2 regions of the Streptomyces sp. NPDC049879 genome follow, and region 1 is predicted to be linked to the other one. Evidence: riboswitches for the same ligand, from Rfam matches in the RefSeq annotation. Region 1 holds a riboswitch; the other holds the start of a gene.
What was found. Region 1 has a riboswitch for glycine ahead of gcvT (glycine cleavage system aminomethyltransferase GcvT). Riboswitches for the same ligand answer to the same signal wherever they lie in the genome.

Region 1 (7,069 bases):
CCGTCGCACAGCCGGGCCAGCTCGTTGCGGTAGGCCGCCTCGATCAGCGCCTCGCGGGTCGGGAAGTGGCGGTAGAGCGTGCCGATGCCGACGCCCGCCTCGCGCGCGATGGCGTCGAGCGTCGCGTCGGGGCCCTGCTCGGAGAAGGCCTGGACCGCGCACTCCAGGAGGCGGGCACGGTTGCGCTGGGCGTCGGCGCGCATCGGGCGGGCGGCGTCTGGCGGCGGCGGCACGGCGGCACTCCTCGGGCGAGCTTGCTTACCGGAGCATCCTCCGCTTACAGTCGGAAGGCGGTAGCGGAGGGCCCTCCGGTTGAATACGCGTTCCATCGTACCGGCCGGACCGGCGCCCCGTACCGCCCCGCACCCCACGCCCCCGGAAGGACCCGCAGCGTGACCACCCCGCTCACCACCCCGTTCTCCGCCTCCTCCACCGCCGCCGAGGTCCTCGCCGGTACGGACCTCACCGGCCGCCGCGCCGTCGTCACCGGCGGCGCCTCCGGCATCGGCGTCGAGACCGCGCGCGCCCTGGCCGGCGCGGGCGCGGCCGTGACGCTCGCCGTCCGCGACACGGCGGCGGGCGACCGCACCGCCGACGACATCCACGCGACCACCGGCGCGCGGGACGTCACCGTCGCGCACCTCGACCTGGCCGACCCGTCGTCGGTCGCCGCGTTCACCTCCGCGTGGGAGGGGCCGCTGCACATCCTCGTCAACAACGCGGGCGTCATGGCCGCGCCCGAGACCAGGACCCCGCAGGGCTGGGAGCTGCAGTTCGCCACCAACCACCTCGGCCACTTCGCGCTGACGACCGGCCTGCACCGGGCGCTCGCGGCGGCTGACGGGGCGCGCGTGGTGTCGGTCAGTTCGAGCGCGCACCTGCGGTCGCCCGTGGTCTTCGAGGACATCCACTTCCGCGAGCGGCCGTACGAGCCGTGGGCGGCGTACGGCCAGTCGAAGACGGCGAACGTCCTGTTCGCGGTCGGCGCCACCGCCCGCTGGGCGGACGACGGCATCCTCGTCAACTCCCTGATGCCCGGCGGCATCAGGACCCGCCTCCAGCGGCATGTGAGCGACGAGACGCTGGAGCGGATGCGCGCCCGCGTGGGCGCCGGGGCCCCGAACTGGAAGTCCCCGGAACAGGGCGCCGCGACGTCCGTGCTGCTCGCGGCGTCCCCGCTGCTCGACGGGGTGTCCGGCCGGTACTTCGAGGACTGCAACGAGGCGGCGCACGCCGAGCCCGGCGCCGCGCGCGGGGTCGCGCCGTACGCCCTCGACCCGGAGGCGGCGGCCCTGCTGTGGCAGGTCTCGCTCGACACGCTCGCCGCGTAAGTCCCGTACGCGCGGGGCCCGGCACCCCTGCGGCTTCGTGCCCGGGCGGGTAACGTACCGTGCGGAAGCTGTGACGGACACCGCCGCGGCCTGGCTTCACCACCGCCCGCGGAGAGACCCTGAAGACGCCCGGCGGACCGCGCGAGCGAGGGAACAACTGGATGGCTGAGACGGCGGACGACTGCCCCGGACCGCACCGGCAGTGCCAGGCGTGCACGGGGCAGTGCGTCGAGTTCCGCGAGACGCTGTACGTGCCCGCGTCCGGGCCGGGGCAGGGAGTGGCCGCGCCGCACCTGTGCTGGCACTGCAAGGGACGCGGCCACCACTGCCAGGCGACGCCGCCCTGCACGGCGCCGCACGAGTGACCGTCAGACGGTGAGCCCCCGAACGACGTCGGGCGCCCACCCGGTGAGCCGCGCGACCTCCGCCTCGCCGTCCGGTCCTGGCTCCTCACGCAACAACCGGACGGCCTCGGCCCGCACGTCCTCACGCGCGGCGACGACACCTTCCTCGGCTTCACGGCACCGCTGCACGGCGAGTTCAAGCTTGGCACTGTCCATACGGACAACGTGCCCCGCCCTGCTGCGCCCAACCTGGGGCGACGGGCCGAAGGCCGGGGCCGTCCGTTCCCACGTAGCGGGGAGGCAGGTCGTCCGTGGCGTGGACGAACAGCACCCCCCGGAGCGACCCCCACGCGGGCGGGGAGCAGGGCATGACAAAGGCCCCTGTGGTGGGGGCTTGGGGGCCAACCCCGCGCATGCGGGGAGCAGAACAGCACGGACCGCAACAGCACGCTGGCGAAAGGGCCAACCCCGCGCGGGCGGGGAGCAGAGTCTTTGTACTGCGGGTTTGCTGGCGTCAGGGCCGATTTTGCTCAGCTTTGCCAAACGCCGCGCCAGCGTGCCGAGCTCCCGCCCCCTCGTGCGTGGTGCGCGTGGAGCAGCCCGTACATCCGCCCGTAGGGGGATGGGTGCAGTCGTGAGTGACCAGGTGACGTGCGGGCGCCCCTGCCGGGCTCCCCGAGGGGAGGCGGCAGGGGCGGGGGCACGCCGGGTGGGGTGGGTCAGGAGGCGTTCTCCGCTTGGAACATCCAGTGGTGCTTCTCCAAGTCCTGCGTCACCGCGATCAGGATGTCCTCCGTCACCCGGTCCGCCTCCGCGACCTCCGCCATCCGGTCCCGCATCCGCACGATGACCGCGCCCAGCGCGTCCACCATCGTGCCCACGGCCTCGGTGTCCCGCTGCCAGCTCTCGGGAGCCTGCGCGATCCCGGTCCCGGCGGCCACGGCGTGGGCCCGCCCGTCCGGCGAGATGCCCAGCGCCGCCGCGCGCTCGGCGACGGTGTCGGAGTGCGTACGGGCCGTGTCGACGACCTCGTCCAGCTGGAGGTGCACCGAGCGGAACCGGGGGCCGATGACGTTCCAGTGCGTCTGCTTCGCGACCAGCGACAGGTCGACCAGGTCGACGAGCGCACCCTGCAGCGCCTCCCCGACGGTCTTCCGAGCGGCGTCGGGCAGCGTGCTCTTCACGGCGTTCATACGGCGTCCCCTTTCATGTTGCTGTGTCCTACCTCGCTCCGGTTACCCCGGATGCGGGTGCGCAACCGGGGGCTCAGTGCGGGCGCGGGTAGCCGTAACCGCCGCCGCCCGGGGCGTCGCGGTCGTAGAACGGGCGTGCGTTCGCCCGCAGCCACATCGCCACCGGGTCGTAGCCGTCCGCCATGGCGACCGTGCCGACCGGCAGGCCGTCCGGGACGGAGCCGATCGCCTCCAGCATCATCTGCCGCACCGCCTCGGCGGTCCGCTCCCCCGGGTCGTCCACGTCGAGCCCGATGACGAGGTACGCCTCCCCCAGCGCGGGCCGCACCCAGCCGCGCCGCAGGCTGCGCACCACGGACGTGCGGCCCGCGAGGGCGACGAGCTGCGCGTAGAACGCGTCGGCGCGCACGGCCGGTTCGCCGATGCGCAGCGGCCCGGCGGGCAGCCGGTCCAGGCCGCCCGCTATGCGCCGCAGGTCCAGCCAGGGGACGCCGAGGCCGCCGCCGGGGGCGTGCGGGTTGAGCCACAGGCCCCAGTGGTCGGGGTAGAGGGCGGCGGCGATGTCGAGGCCGCCGACGACCTCGTGCTCGCGGTTCCAGCCGCTGGCGGCCAGTTCACGTTCCGAGGTGACGCAGGGGGCGTAGCCGTGCCCCGCGACCTCGATGCTGCCGTACTGTGCCTGCGGTTCGCCGGGGCGGCCGTGCCACAGCAGCATCCAGACGTCCCCGGCGGCCAGGGCGGCCAGCAGCTCCTCGTAGGCGTCCAGGCGGTCGGCCGTGATCCGGGGGAGCAGTTCCTCAACGCCTCGCACCGCACTCACCTGGGCCTGTCCTCCTCGCTCTCGACGGCGCCGCGCATGCCAGGCTCGGCAGCGTGCGAGGTGTGCCCCCGCGTGACCTGGTCCCCGGCGCCTCAGGCATCGCGGGTGTAGAACGGCTGCACGCACACCCGGAGCCAGTCCACCACAGGGTCGTCGGCCGCATCCAGAAGGACCAGTTGTACCGGCCAGACGACGGGCTGCCGCGCCAGGGCCCGGCCGAGCGCCTCGTGGACGACGGCGCGTGGCGCCTCCTCCAGGGTGTCCAGCTCTATGCCGACGAAGAGCGACGGCGCGCCGCCCTCGGCGCTCGCCAGGCCGCGGCGCGCGGACCGTACGGCGGGCAGGACGGCCAGCTCGCCCGTGACGGCGCGCAGGAAGTCGATGGGGTCGTCCTGCCAGTCCGGCTGGAAAAGGCGCATCCGCGCGCCGCTGGGCACGCCGGGCGTGCGCTCCCCCGGGGTGGCGCGGCACAGCTCGGCGACGGCGACGGGCGGCACGGGCACGCCGACGGTCCCGCCCGGGTTGAGGGCGACGCCGACGCCAGGCGGCAGGCCGCGCGCGAACTCCCAGGCGGGCGCGACGGCGAACGGGAGGTGCGAGGCGCCGCCCAGGTGCAGCTGCTCGGCGGAGCTGAAGACGGGGACGTACGGGCCGCCGTTCAGCTGGACCGTGGGGAGGTCCAGGTGCGTGCTCTCGCGGCTGCCGCCCTCGGGCAGCGGCACCCACAGGGCGCTGCGCGCGAGGACCTTCAGCAGTCTCGGGCCCGCGTCGGCGACGCCGAGCGACACGGCGAGCGTCTCTTCCAGCTCGTTGCTCGGCCACCCTCCGCCGAAGCCGGGCTGCTGCCTGGGTACGGTCATGCACGCACCCTAACGGCTGCGCCCGTCCGGCCGTGCCCGCAGGTTCGTGCGATGATGTGCCGACAACCGCATACCAGCCGTTCGACCGCGCGCGGGAGAGTTCCCGCCGCCGTGCGGGGCGCCGAAGGAGCAAGTCCTCCCTTGAATCTCTCAGGCCCCGATACCGCGTGCGGAAGGCGAATCTGAAAAGCGGACCGCGCCCCCGCCGGGCGCGTTCCCACCCACGGTGCAAGCCACCGGCCCCCGGCCGCGGCGAACCTCTCAGGTGCAGATGACAGATGGGGAGGACCGGGCCGTACGCCGTCCCGCCGTCCTCCACTCGCATCCGAGACCATCCGCCGACCGCAGCCGCACCCCGGGAGCCCGCCCATGACGGACGCCACCTCTGCCGCGCCTTCCCCGGCGCCCCTCAGGACCACCGCGCTCGACGCCGCGCACCGCGCGCTCGGCGCCACGATGACCGACTTCGCCGGCTGGTCCATGCCGCTGCGGTACGGGAGCGAGCGCGCCGAGCACGCGGCGGTGCGCGGGACCGCCGGCCTCTTCGACCTGTCGCACATGGGCGAGCTGACGGTGACGGGCCCGGAGGCGGGCGCGTTCCTCGACCACGCGCTCGTCGGGCACCTGTCGGCGCTGGCCGTGGGGCGCGCGCGGTACACCATGATCTGCGACGCGGCCGGGGGCATCCTGGACGACCTGATCGTCTACCGCCTCGCCGACGACCGCTACCTGGTCGTCGCCAACGCCTCGAACGCCGAGACGGTCCTCGCCGCCCTGACCGCCCGCACGGCCGGTTTCGGCGCCGAGGTGCGCGACGACCGCGACGCGTACGCCCTGATCGCCGTCCAGGGCCCCCGCTCCCCCGGCATCCTGGCGCGCCTCACGGACGCGGACCTGGCCGGGCTGAAGTACTACGCCGGGCTGCCCGGCACGGTCGCGGACCGCCCGGTCATGATCGCCCGCACCGGCTACACCGGCGAGGACGGCTTCGAGCTGTTCTGCGACCCCGCCGACGCCCCCGCCCTGTGGGCCGCGCTGCTCGCGGCGGGCGACGAGGACGGCCTCGTCCCCTGCGGCCTCGCCTGCCGCGACACGCTGCGCCTGGAGGCGGGCATGCCGCTGTACGGGCACGAGCTGACGACCGCCACCACCCCGTACGACGCCGGGCTCGGGCGGGTCGTGAAGCTCGCGAAGCCCGGCGACTTCGTGGGCCGCACCGCGCTCGCCAGGGCGGCGGAGGAGGCGGCCGCGCGCCCGCCGCGCGTGCTGACGGGCCTCGTCGCGCGCGGGCGGCGCGTGCCGCGCGCGGGGTACGCGGTGGTGGACGCGGCGGGCGCGGTCGTCGGCGAGGTGACCTCGGGCGCGCCCTCCCCGACGCTCGGCCGCCCGATCGCGATGGCGTACGTCGACCCCGCGCTCGCGGCGCCCGGCACCGAGGGCGTCCACGTGGACATCCGGGGCGCGCGGGAGCCGTACGACGTGGTCGCTCTGCCGTTCTACCAGCGCCAGAAGTAGTCCAGATCCAGGAGAATCACCCCATGAGCAACCCCGAGCAGCTCCGCTACAGCAAGGAGCACGAGTGGCTGTCGACCGCCGATGACGGCGTGGCGACGGTCGGCATCACCCAGTACGCGGCGAACCAGCTGGGCGATGTCGTGTACATCCAGCTTCCCGAGAACGGCGCGGCCGTCACGGCGGGCGAGCCGTGCGGCGAGCTGGAATCGACAAAGTCGGTCAGTGACCTCTACTCCCCGGTCAGCGGGACGATCACCGAAGTGAACCAGGAGGTCGTGGACGATCCGTCGCTGGTCAATTCCGAACCGTTCGGCGACGGCTGGCTGTTCCGCGTACGCGCCGGCGAGGCGGCGGGCGAACCGGCGGACCTGATGACGGCCGACGAGTACACCGCCTTCACGAACGAGTGAACGGCTGACCGCGGTGGCCCTCTCCGCCTTCGACCTGTTCTCCATCGGGATCGGCCCGTCCAGCTCGCACACGGTGGGCCCGATGCGCGCCGCGCGCCGCTTCGCACGGCGGCTGCGGAGCGAGGGGGCGCTCCCCGCGACCGCCTCGGTGCGCGCCGAGCTGTTCGGCTCGCTCGGCGCCACCGGGCACGGCCACGGCAGCCCGAACGCCGTCCTGCTCGGCCTCGCCGGGCACGCGCCGGACACGGTGGACGTGGACCGGGCGGACGCGGAGGTGGCCGCCGTGCGCGCGTCGGGCACGCTGCGGCTGCTCGGCGCGGAACCGGACGGCGGGCACCCCGTGCCGTTCGCCCCCGACACGGACCTGGTGCTGCACCGGCGGCGCTCGCTGCCGTACCACCCCAACGGCATGACGTTCCGCGCCGCCGACGCGGCCGGGCGCACGCTGCGGGAGGCGACGTACTACTCGGTGGGCGGCGGCTTCGTCGTGGACGAGGACGCGGCGGGCGCCGACCGCGTCGTGCCGGACGGCACCGACCTGCGCCACCCCTTCCGCACCGGCGCCGAACTCCTCGCCCGCGCCCGCGAGTCGGGCC
Region 2 (7,069 bases), on a different contig from region 1:
ACGTTCTCGGTTCGTCCGCGGCGGCCGGTGAGAGAGAATGGACCGTCCCGCCGCCGGTGGGACGGGCTAGGTGCGAGGGGATCGCTGGTGAGTTTTTTCGCTCGGTTGTTCGGCAGGCGTCAGAGCGGCATGCACAGTGCCGCACGGCCCCGCGCCCGCCAGCATGGCGACACGCCAGCGTCGGCGTCCGGTGCCGAGCAGGGGCGGCCGTTGTTCCGTGACGAGGTCGGCGCCCCCGCCGGGATAGGCGCCCCCGGCGGTGCCGGCGCGGACGTCCAGACCTGCTCGCGCTGCGGCCACCGCAACGCGGGGACCAGCCGGTTCTGCTCCAACTGCGGCAACCCGCTGCGCCCCGGCCTCGAAGGCTCCTCCGAGACGACCTCCACGATCTCGATCAGCGGCCTGGAGGCCTACGAGGCGGAGATCACCGGCCAGCACCCCGCCCCCGCGCTCTCCGCGGAGGCCCAGGCCGCCGTGGACGCGCTGCCGCCCGGCTCCGCGCTCCTGATCGTGCGCCGCGGCCCGAACTCGGGCAGCCGCTTCCTGCTGGACGGCGAGCTGACCACCGCGGGGCGCCACCCGCAGTGCGACATCTTCCTGGACGACGTGACGGTCTCCCGCCGCCACGTGGAGTTCCGCAGGGAGCAGGACGGCACGTTCACCGCCAGTGACGTCGGCAGCCTCAACGGCACCTACGTCAACCGCGAGCCCATCGACTCGACGGTGCTCGCGAACGGTGACGAGGTCCAGATCGGCAAGTACCGGCTGGTCTTCTTCGCCAGCAGGCAGGGGTTCTGACCGACTCGCCCGGGGCACGCCGGGGGCCGCGTGGCGGTGCTCGACTATCCAAATGCCCCGGGCACCGCCTAGGGTTGCTGTGTGAATCAGCTCGACGTCGTGGGTGTACGGGTGGAAATGCCCAACAATCAGCCCATCGTGCTACTCCGTGAAGTCGGCGGTGATCGCTACCTCCCGATCTGGATCGGACCGGGGGAGGCGACCGCCATCGCGTTCGCCCAGCAGGGGATGACCCCTGCCCGGCCGCTGACGCACGACCTCTTCAAGAACGTGCTGGAAGCCGTCGGGCAGGAGCTCAGCTCCGTGCGGATCACCGACCTGCGGGACGGCGTCTTCTACGCGGAGCTGGTGTTCGCCAGCGGGGTCGAGGTCAGCGCCAGGCCGTCCGACGCCATAGCCCTCGCCCTGCGGGTCGGCAGCCCCATCTACGGCAGCGACGCGGTCCTCGACGACGCGGGGATCATCATCCCCGACGAGCAGGAGGACGAGGTGGAACGGTTCCGCGAGTTCCTCGACCAGATCTCTCCCGAGGACTTCGGCAGGAGCAGCCAGTAGCGGTGCGCGGGAGGATCACCCGCACGACGGGTGTGGATGCCCAGCGTCGACGGGGCATGTCTTGTGAGGAACGCCGCGCGCGTGCCCGCCGTGACAGCCGGTGAGCGACGAGGGCGCGGACAGGACATGCGGAACGGAGGCCGGCGTGACAGGTAACGGCGACAGCAGAGCGGTCGGGGGCGCGACCGCCCTTCCCGGCCCGGCACGGCACGGTCAGCTGCCGTCGGCCGCGCCGCAGGGGCGGCCCACCCCGGACGCGCTCGGCTATCGCGGTCCGAGCGCCTGCGCCGCCGCCGGGATCACCTACCGGCAGCTCGACTACTGGGCCCGCACCGGCCTGGTCCAGCCGAGCGTGCGCCCCGCCCACGGCTCCGGCACCCAGCGGCTGTACAGCTTCCGGGACGTGGTCGTCCTCAAGATCGTGAAGCGGCTGCTCGACGCCGGTGTCTCGCTCCAGTCCATCAGGACGGCCGTACGCGCCCTGTGCGCCACCGACCTGGCCGAACTGTCCGGCATGACCCTGATGAGCGACGGCGCGGCCGTCTACCGCTGCACCTCGCCCGACGACCTCGCCGAGCTGCTCCAGGACGGCCGGGGCGTTTTCGGCATCGCGGTCGGCGCCGTCTGGCAGGACGTCCAGGGCGCCCTGGAGGGCCTGCACGCCGAGCACGCGCTCACCGGCGAGACGGTCGCCGCCGACCACCCCGCGGACGAACTGGCCCGCCGCCGCAACCGGGGGCTGTGACCCCGCCGCACGTCCCGCCGTGCGCCCGCCCGCCGGATGTCAGACCCGTGCGGCACCATCGGACACGTGCGCGGCAGTCCGACCATCCTCCATCTCGACATGGACGCCTTCTACGCCTCGGTGGAGCAGGCGGCCAAGCCGAGCCTGCGCGGCAAGCCGGTCGTGGTGGGCGGCCTGGGGCCGCGCGGCGTGGTCGCCACCGCGTCGTACGAGGCGCGCCGCTCCGGCGTCCACTCGGCGATGCCGACGGCCCAGGCACGCCGCCTCACGCCGAACGCCGCCTTCCTCGTCCCGCGCTTCGCCGTCTACCGTGCCGTCAGCGAGCGCGTGATGGCGCTGCTCGGCGAGCTGTCGCCGCTGGTCGAGCCGCTGAGCCTGGACGAGGCGTTCGTCGACCTGGCGGCGGGCGGGACGGCCGCCACCGCCGCCGAGGCCCGCGCCGCGGGCGAGGAGCTGCGCGGCCGCATCCTGGCGCACACCGGGCTGACCGGCTCGGTCGGCCTCGCCGGGTCCAAGATGCTCGCCAAGATCGCCTCCGAGCAGGCCAAGCCGGACGGGCTGCTGCTCATCGAGCCGGGCACCGAACGGGAGCTGCTCGCCCCGATGCCCGTCCGCACCCTGCCGGGCGTCGGCCCCGCGACCGCCGAGACGCTGCGCCGCGCCGGGCTGCACACGGTCGGCGAGGCCGCGGAGGCGGGCGAGGCGGAACTGCTGCGGCTGCTCGGCAAGGCGCACGGGCACGGGCTCTTCGCCATGGCCCGCGGCAGGGACGACCGCCCCGTGGTCGCGGAGCGCGACGCCAAGTCCGTCTCGGTCGAGGACACCTTCGACACCGACGTCACCGACCGTGCCCAGGTGCGGTACGAGGTGGCGCGCCTCGTCGGCCGGTGTGTGGAGCGGCTGCGCGCGGCGGGGCGTTCGGGCCGCACGGTCGTGCTCAAGGTGCGGCGCTACGACTTCACGACCCTCACCCGCTCCGAGACGCTCAGGGGCCCGACCGACGACCCCGCCGTGGTGCGTGAGGCGGCCGCGCGGCTGCTGGAGGGCGTGGACACGACCGAGGGCGTGCGGCTGCTGGGGGTGGGGGTCACGGGGCTCGCCGGGTTCACGCAGGAGGACCTGTTCGCCCAGGCGGTGCGGGCGCCGGACGGCGGTGACGCGGCGGCCGTGTGGGCGCCGCCCGAGGGAGTGCCGCGGGACGGTGCCGCGGCGGGGCCGCCGGGCGAGGCGGGGACGCCCCGCGAGCGGCGCTGGCTGCCGGGGCAGGACGTCCGCCATGCCGAGCACGGTCCCGGCTGGGTGCAGGGCAGCGGCGTGGGCCGGGTGACCGTGCGCTTCGAGCGGCCGGACACGCCGCCGGGCCGGGTGCGCACGTTCCCGGTGGACGACCCGGCGCTGAGCCCGGGGGAGCCCCTGCCGCTCGTGCAGGGTCAGCTCTCGCCGGTGGTGTCGCCCGCCGGCGGCTCGGGACGTGCCAGCCGCCCGAAGTCGGCGTCCGGCGGCGGGGCCGCGCCCGGCACGTCGAGGCCGTAGTGGTGGTACAGCTGCAGCTCCTGCTCGGGCGACAGGTGCCTGCCGACGCCGAAGTCCGGCGCCTCCTTGATGAGCGCGCGCTCGTACGGCACGCGCAGGACGCCGCCGACCAGCTCGCTCGGCTCCAGCGGCACGAACGCGTCCCGGCTGAACAGCCCCGTGCGCACGGCCGCCCACTCGGGCACGCCGGTGGCGTCGTCGAGGTAGACCTCGTCCACCGTGCCGATCTTGGTGCCGTCGCGGTCGAGGGCCTTGCGCCCGATCAGACTGCGGGGGTCGATGTCGGTCTGCACGGGTTCCTCCAACTGATCGCCACTGGTCCGGCAGATGCCCTGTACCCCCAACAAAAGGTCACTTCCGGCCGGGCGGCCAGTCGGGGCGTTCCCCCGGTAGCCCCGGCGGGGGGCGCTGGTAGGCTCGAAGTGGTTGACGACCTCGTGCGGGAGAGCCCTGGCGTCCCCGGACGGCAGGCGCCGAAGGAGCAACTCCTCCCCGGAATCTCTCAGGCCCACGTACCGCACGAGTCAGACCACTCTGGAAAGCAGGACGGCGTACCCGGCGCGAGCCGGCCGGCTGCCCTCACCGACGGTGCAAGCCGGGCGCACGACCGCCCGGTGAAGCTCTCAGGTCCGGACCGCACCCGGATGACAGAGGGGGAGGCAGGCCGGGCAGCGCCGCCCGGTGCCCCGAGGTCGCCGTGCCCCGTGAGGAGCCTCCACACATGACCGTCAGCCGTACCCCGCTCTCCGCTCTCGAACAGGCCGCGCCGTTCGCCGGCCGCCACATCGGCCCCGGCGAGGGCGACCACGCCAAGATGCTCGCCCAGGTCGGCTTCGGCTCCCTGGACGACCTCACGGCCGCCGCGGTCCCCGAGACGATCCGCGCCACCGAGGCGCTGGCCCTGCCCGACGCCCGCGACGAGGCCGCCGTCCTCGCCGAACTGCGCTCCCTCGCCGCCCGCAACACGGTCGCCCGCTCCATGATCGGGCTCGGCTACCACGGCACGTTCACGCCGCCGGTCATCCTGCGCAACGTCATGGAGAACCCCGCCTGGTACACGGCCTACACGCCCTACCAGCCCGAGATCTCCCAGGGCCGCCTCGAAGCGCTCCTCACGTTTCAGACGGTCGTCTCCGACCTCACGGGCCTGCCCACCGCCGGCGCCTCGCTGCTCGACGAGGCCACGGCCGCGGCCGAGGCGATGGCCCTGTCGCGCCGCGTGGGCAAGGTGAAGGACGGCGTGTTCCTCGTGGACGCCGACTGCCTGCCGCAGACCGTCGCCGTCGTCACCACCCGCGCCGAGCCCACCGGTGTCGAGGTCGTCGTCGCCGACCTGTCCGACGGCATCCCGGCGGAGGCCGCCGAGCGCGGCGTCTTCGGCGTCCTCCTCCAGTACCCCGGCGCCTCCGGCGCGGTGCGCGACCCGCGGCCCGTCATCGAGGCGGCGCACGCGCTCGGCGCCGTCGTGACCGTCGCCGCCGACCTGCTCGCCCTCACCCTGCTGGCGTCGCCCGGCGAACTCGGCGCGGACATCGCGGTCGGCTCCAGCCAGCGGTTCGGCGTGCCGATGGGCTTCGGCGGCCCGCACGCCGGGTTCATGGCGGTCCGCGAGGCGTACGCGCGCAGCCTCCCAGGACGTCTCGTCGGCGTCTCGCGCGACGCGGCGGGCGACCCGGCGTACCGCCTGGCCCTCCAGACCCGCGAGCAGCACATCCGCCGCGAGAAGGCCACCAGCAACATCTGCACGGCGCAGGTCCTGCTCGCCGTGATGGCCGGCATGTACGCCGTCCACCACGGCCCCGAAGGCCTCGCCGCCATCGCCCGCCGCACCCACAGGTATGCCGCCCTGCTCGCCGCCGGGCTGCGCGACGGCGGCGTGGAGACCGTCCACGAGCGGTACTTCGACACGGTCACCGCCCGGGTGCCGGGCCGCGCCGCCGAGGTCGTCGCGGCGGCGCGCGAGGCGGGCGTCAACCTCCGCCTCACGGACGCCGACCACGTCGGCATCAGCTGCGACGAGACGACCCGCCGCGCCGATCTCGCCGCCGTCTGGGCGGCGTTCGGCGTCCCGGCGGACGGCGGCGCCATCGACGTGCTCGACGCCCGCACCGACGACGCGCTGCCCGCCGGACTGCTGCGCGCCGACGCGTACCTGACCCACCCCGTCTTCCACCGCCACCGCTCCGAGACGGCCATGCTGCGCTACCTGCGGCGCCTCGCGGACCGCGACTACGCGCTCGACCGCGGCATGATCCCGCTGGGCTCCTGCACGATGAAGCTCAACGCGACGGCGGAGATGGCGGCCGTCACCTGGCCCGAGTTCGCGGACCTCCACCCGTTCGCCCCCGCCGAGCAGGCCGAGGGCTACCTGACGCTGATCCGCGAACTGGAGGACACGCTCGCCGAGATCACCGGCTACGCCGCCGTCTCCCTCCAGCCCAACGCCGGTTCGCAGGGCGAGCTGGCCGGGCTCCTCGCCGTCCGCGCCCACCACCGCGCGAACGGGCAGCCGGAGCGCACCGTCTGCCTGATCCCGTCCTCCGCGCACGGCACGAACGCCGCCAGCGCCGTGATGGCGGGCATGCGGGTCGTGGTCGTCGCCACCGGCGAGAACGGCGACGTGGACGCGGACGACCTGCGCGCCAAGATCGAGCGGCACCGCGACGAACTGGCCGTCCTCATGGTCACCTACCCGTCCACGCACGGCGTGTTCGAGGAGGACATCACCACCATCTGCGCGGCCGTGCACGACGCGGGCGGCCAGGTCTACGTGGACGGCGCCAACCTCAACGCGCTCGTCGGACTCGCCAGGCCGGGCCGCTTCGGCGCCGACGTCTCGCACCTCAACCTGCACAAGACCTTCTGCATCCCGCACGGCGGCGGCGGCCCCGGCGTCGGCCCGGTCGCCGTCCGCGAGCACCTCGCGCCGTACCTGCCGGGACACCCGCTCCAGCCCGCGGCGGGCCCGGAGGGCGGCGGCACCGGCCCGGTCTCGGCCGCGCCCTGGGGCTCCGCCGGAATCCTCCCGATCTCCTGGGCGTACGTGCGGCTGATGGGCGCCGAGGGCCTGCGCCGCGCCACGCAGTCCGCCGTGCTCGCCGCCAACTACGTCGCCAAGCGCCTGGAGCCGCACTACCCGGTCCTGTACACCGGGCCGGGCGGGCTGGTCGCCCACGAGTGCATCATCGACGTCCGGCCGCTCACCAAGGCCACCGGCGTGACCATCGACGACGTGGCGAAGCGCCTGATCGACTACGGGTTCCACGCGCCGACGATGTCCTTCCCGGTCGCCGGGACGCTGATGATCGAGCCGACCGAGAGCGAGGACCTGGCGGAAATCGACCGGTTCTGCGAGGCGATGATCGCCATCCGCGGGGAGATCGACCGCGTCGCCTCGGGGGAGTGGCCGCGCGACGACAACCCGCTGCGCAACGCCCC

Region 2: it holds a riboswitch for glycine, as region 1 does, so the genes downstream of both, gcvP (aminomethyl-transferring glycine dehydrogenase) here and gcvT (glycine cleavage system aminomethyltransferase GcvT) in region 1, are expected to answer to the same signal.

Annotation. Positions count from the first base shown of each region.
Region 1 is NZ_JBITKT010000013.1:61,499-68,567, forward strand. Features, by position in the region: gene ACIBPC_RS30835 (helix-turn-helix domain-containing protein) at 1-203, opposite strand, end outside; gene ACIBPC_RS30840 (SDR family NAD(P)-dependent oxidoreductase) at 393-1,331, shown strand; gene ACIBPC_RS30845 (hypothetical protein) at 1,493-1,696, shown strand; gene ACIBPC_RS30850 (hypothetical protein) at 1,700-1,891, opposite strand; gene ACIBPC_RS30855 (Dps family protein) at 2,395-2,868, opposite strand; gene ACIBPC_RS30860 (enhanced serine sensitivity protein SseB C-terminal domain-containing protein) at 2,942-3,688, opposite strand; gene ACIBPC_RS30865 (enhanced serine sensitivity protein SseB) at 3,781-4,548, opposite strand; glycine riboswitch at 4,631-4,724, shown strand; gene gcvT (glycine cleavage system aminomethyltransferase GcvT) at 4,918-6,063, shown strand; gene gcvH (glycine cleavage system protein GcvH) at 6,087-6,473, shown strand; gene ACIBPC_RS30880 (L-serine ammonia-lyase) at 6,487-7,069, shown strand, end outside.
Region 2 is NZ_JBITKT010000003.1:239,141-246,209, reverse strand. Features, by position in the region: gene ACIBPC_RS12085 (FHA domain-containing protein) at 88-798, shown strand; gene ACIBPC_RS12080 (bifunctional nuclease family protein) at 880-1,353, shown strand; gene ACIBPC_RS12075 (MerR family transcriptional regulator) at 1,499-2,098, shown strand; gene ACIBPC_RS12070 (DNA polymerase IV) at 2,165-3,631, shown strand; gene ACIBPC_RS12065 (PRC-barrel domain-containing protein) at 3,529-3,924, opposite strand; glycine riboswitch at 4,062-4,159, shown strand; gene gcvP (aminomethyl-transferring glycine dehydrogenase) at 4,353-7,069, shown strand, end outside.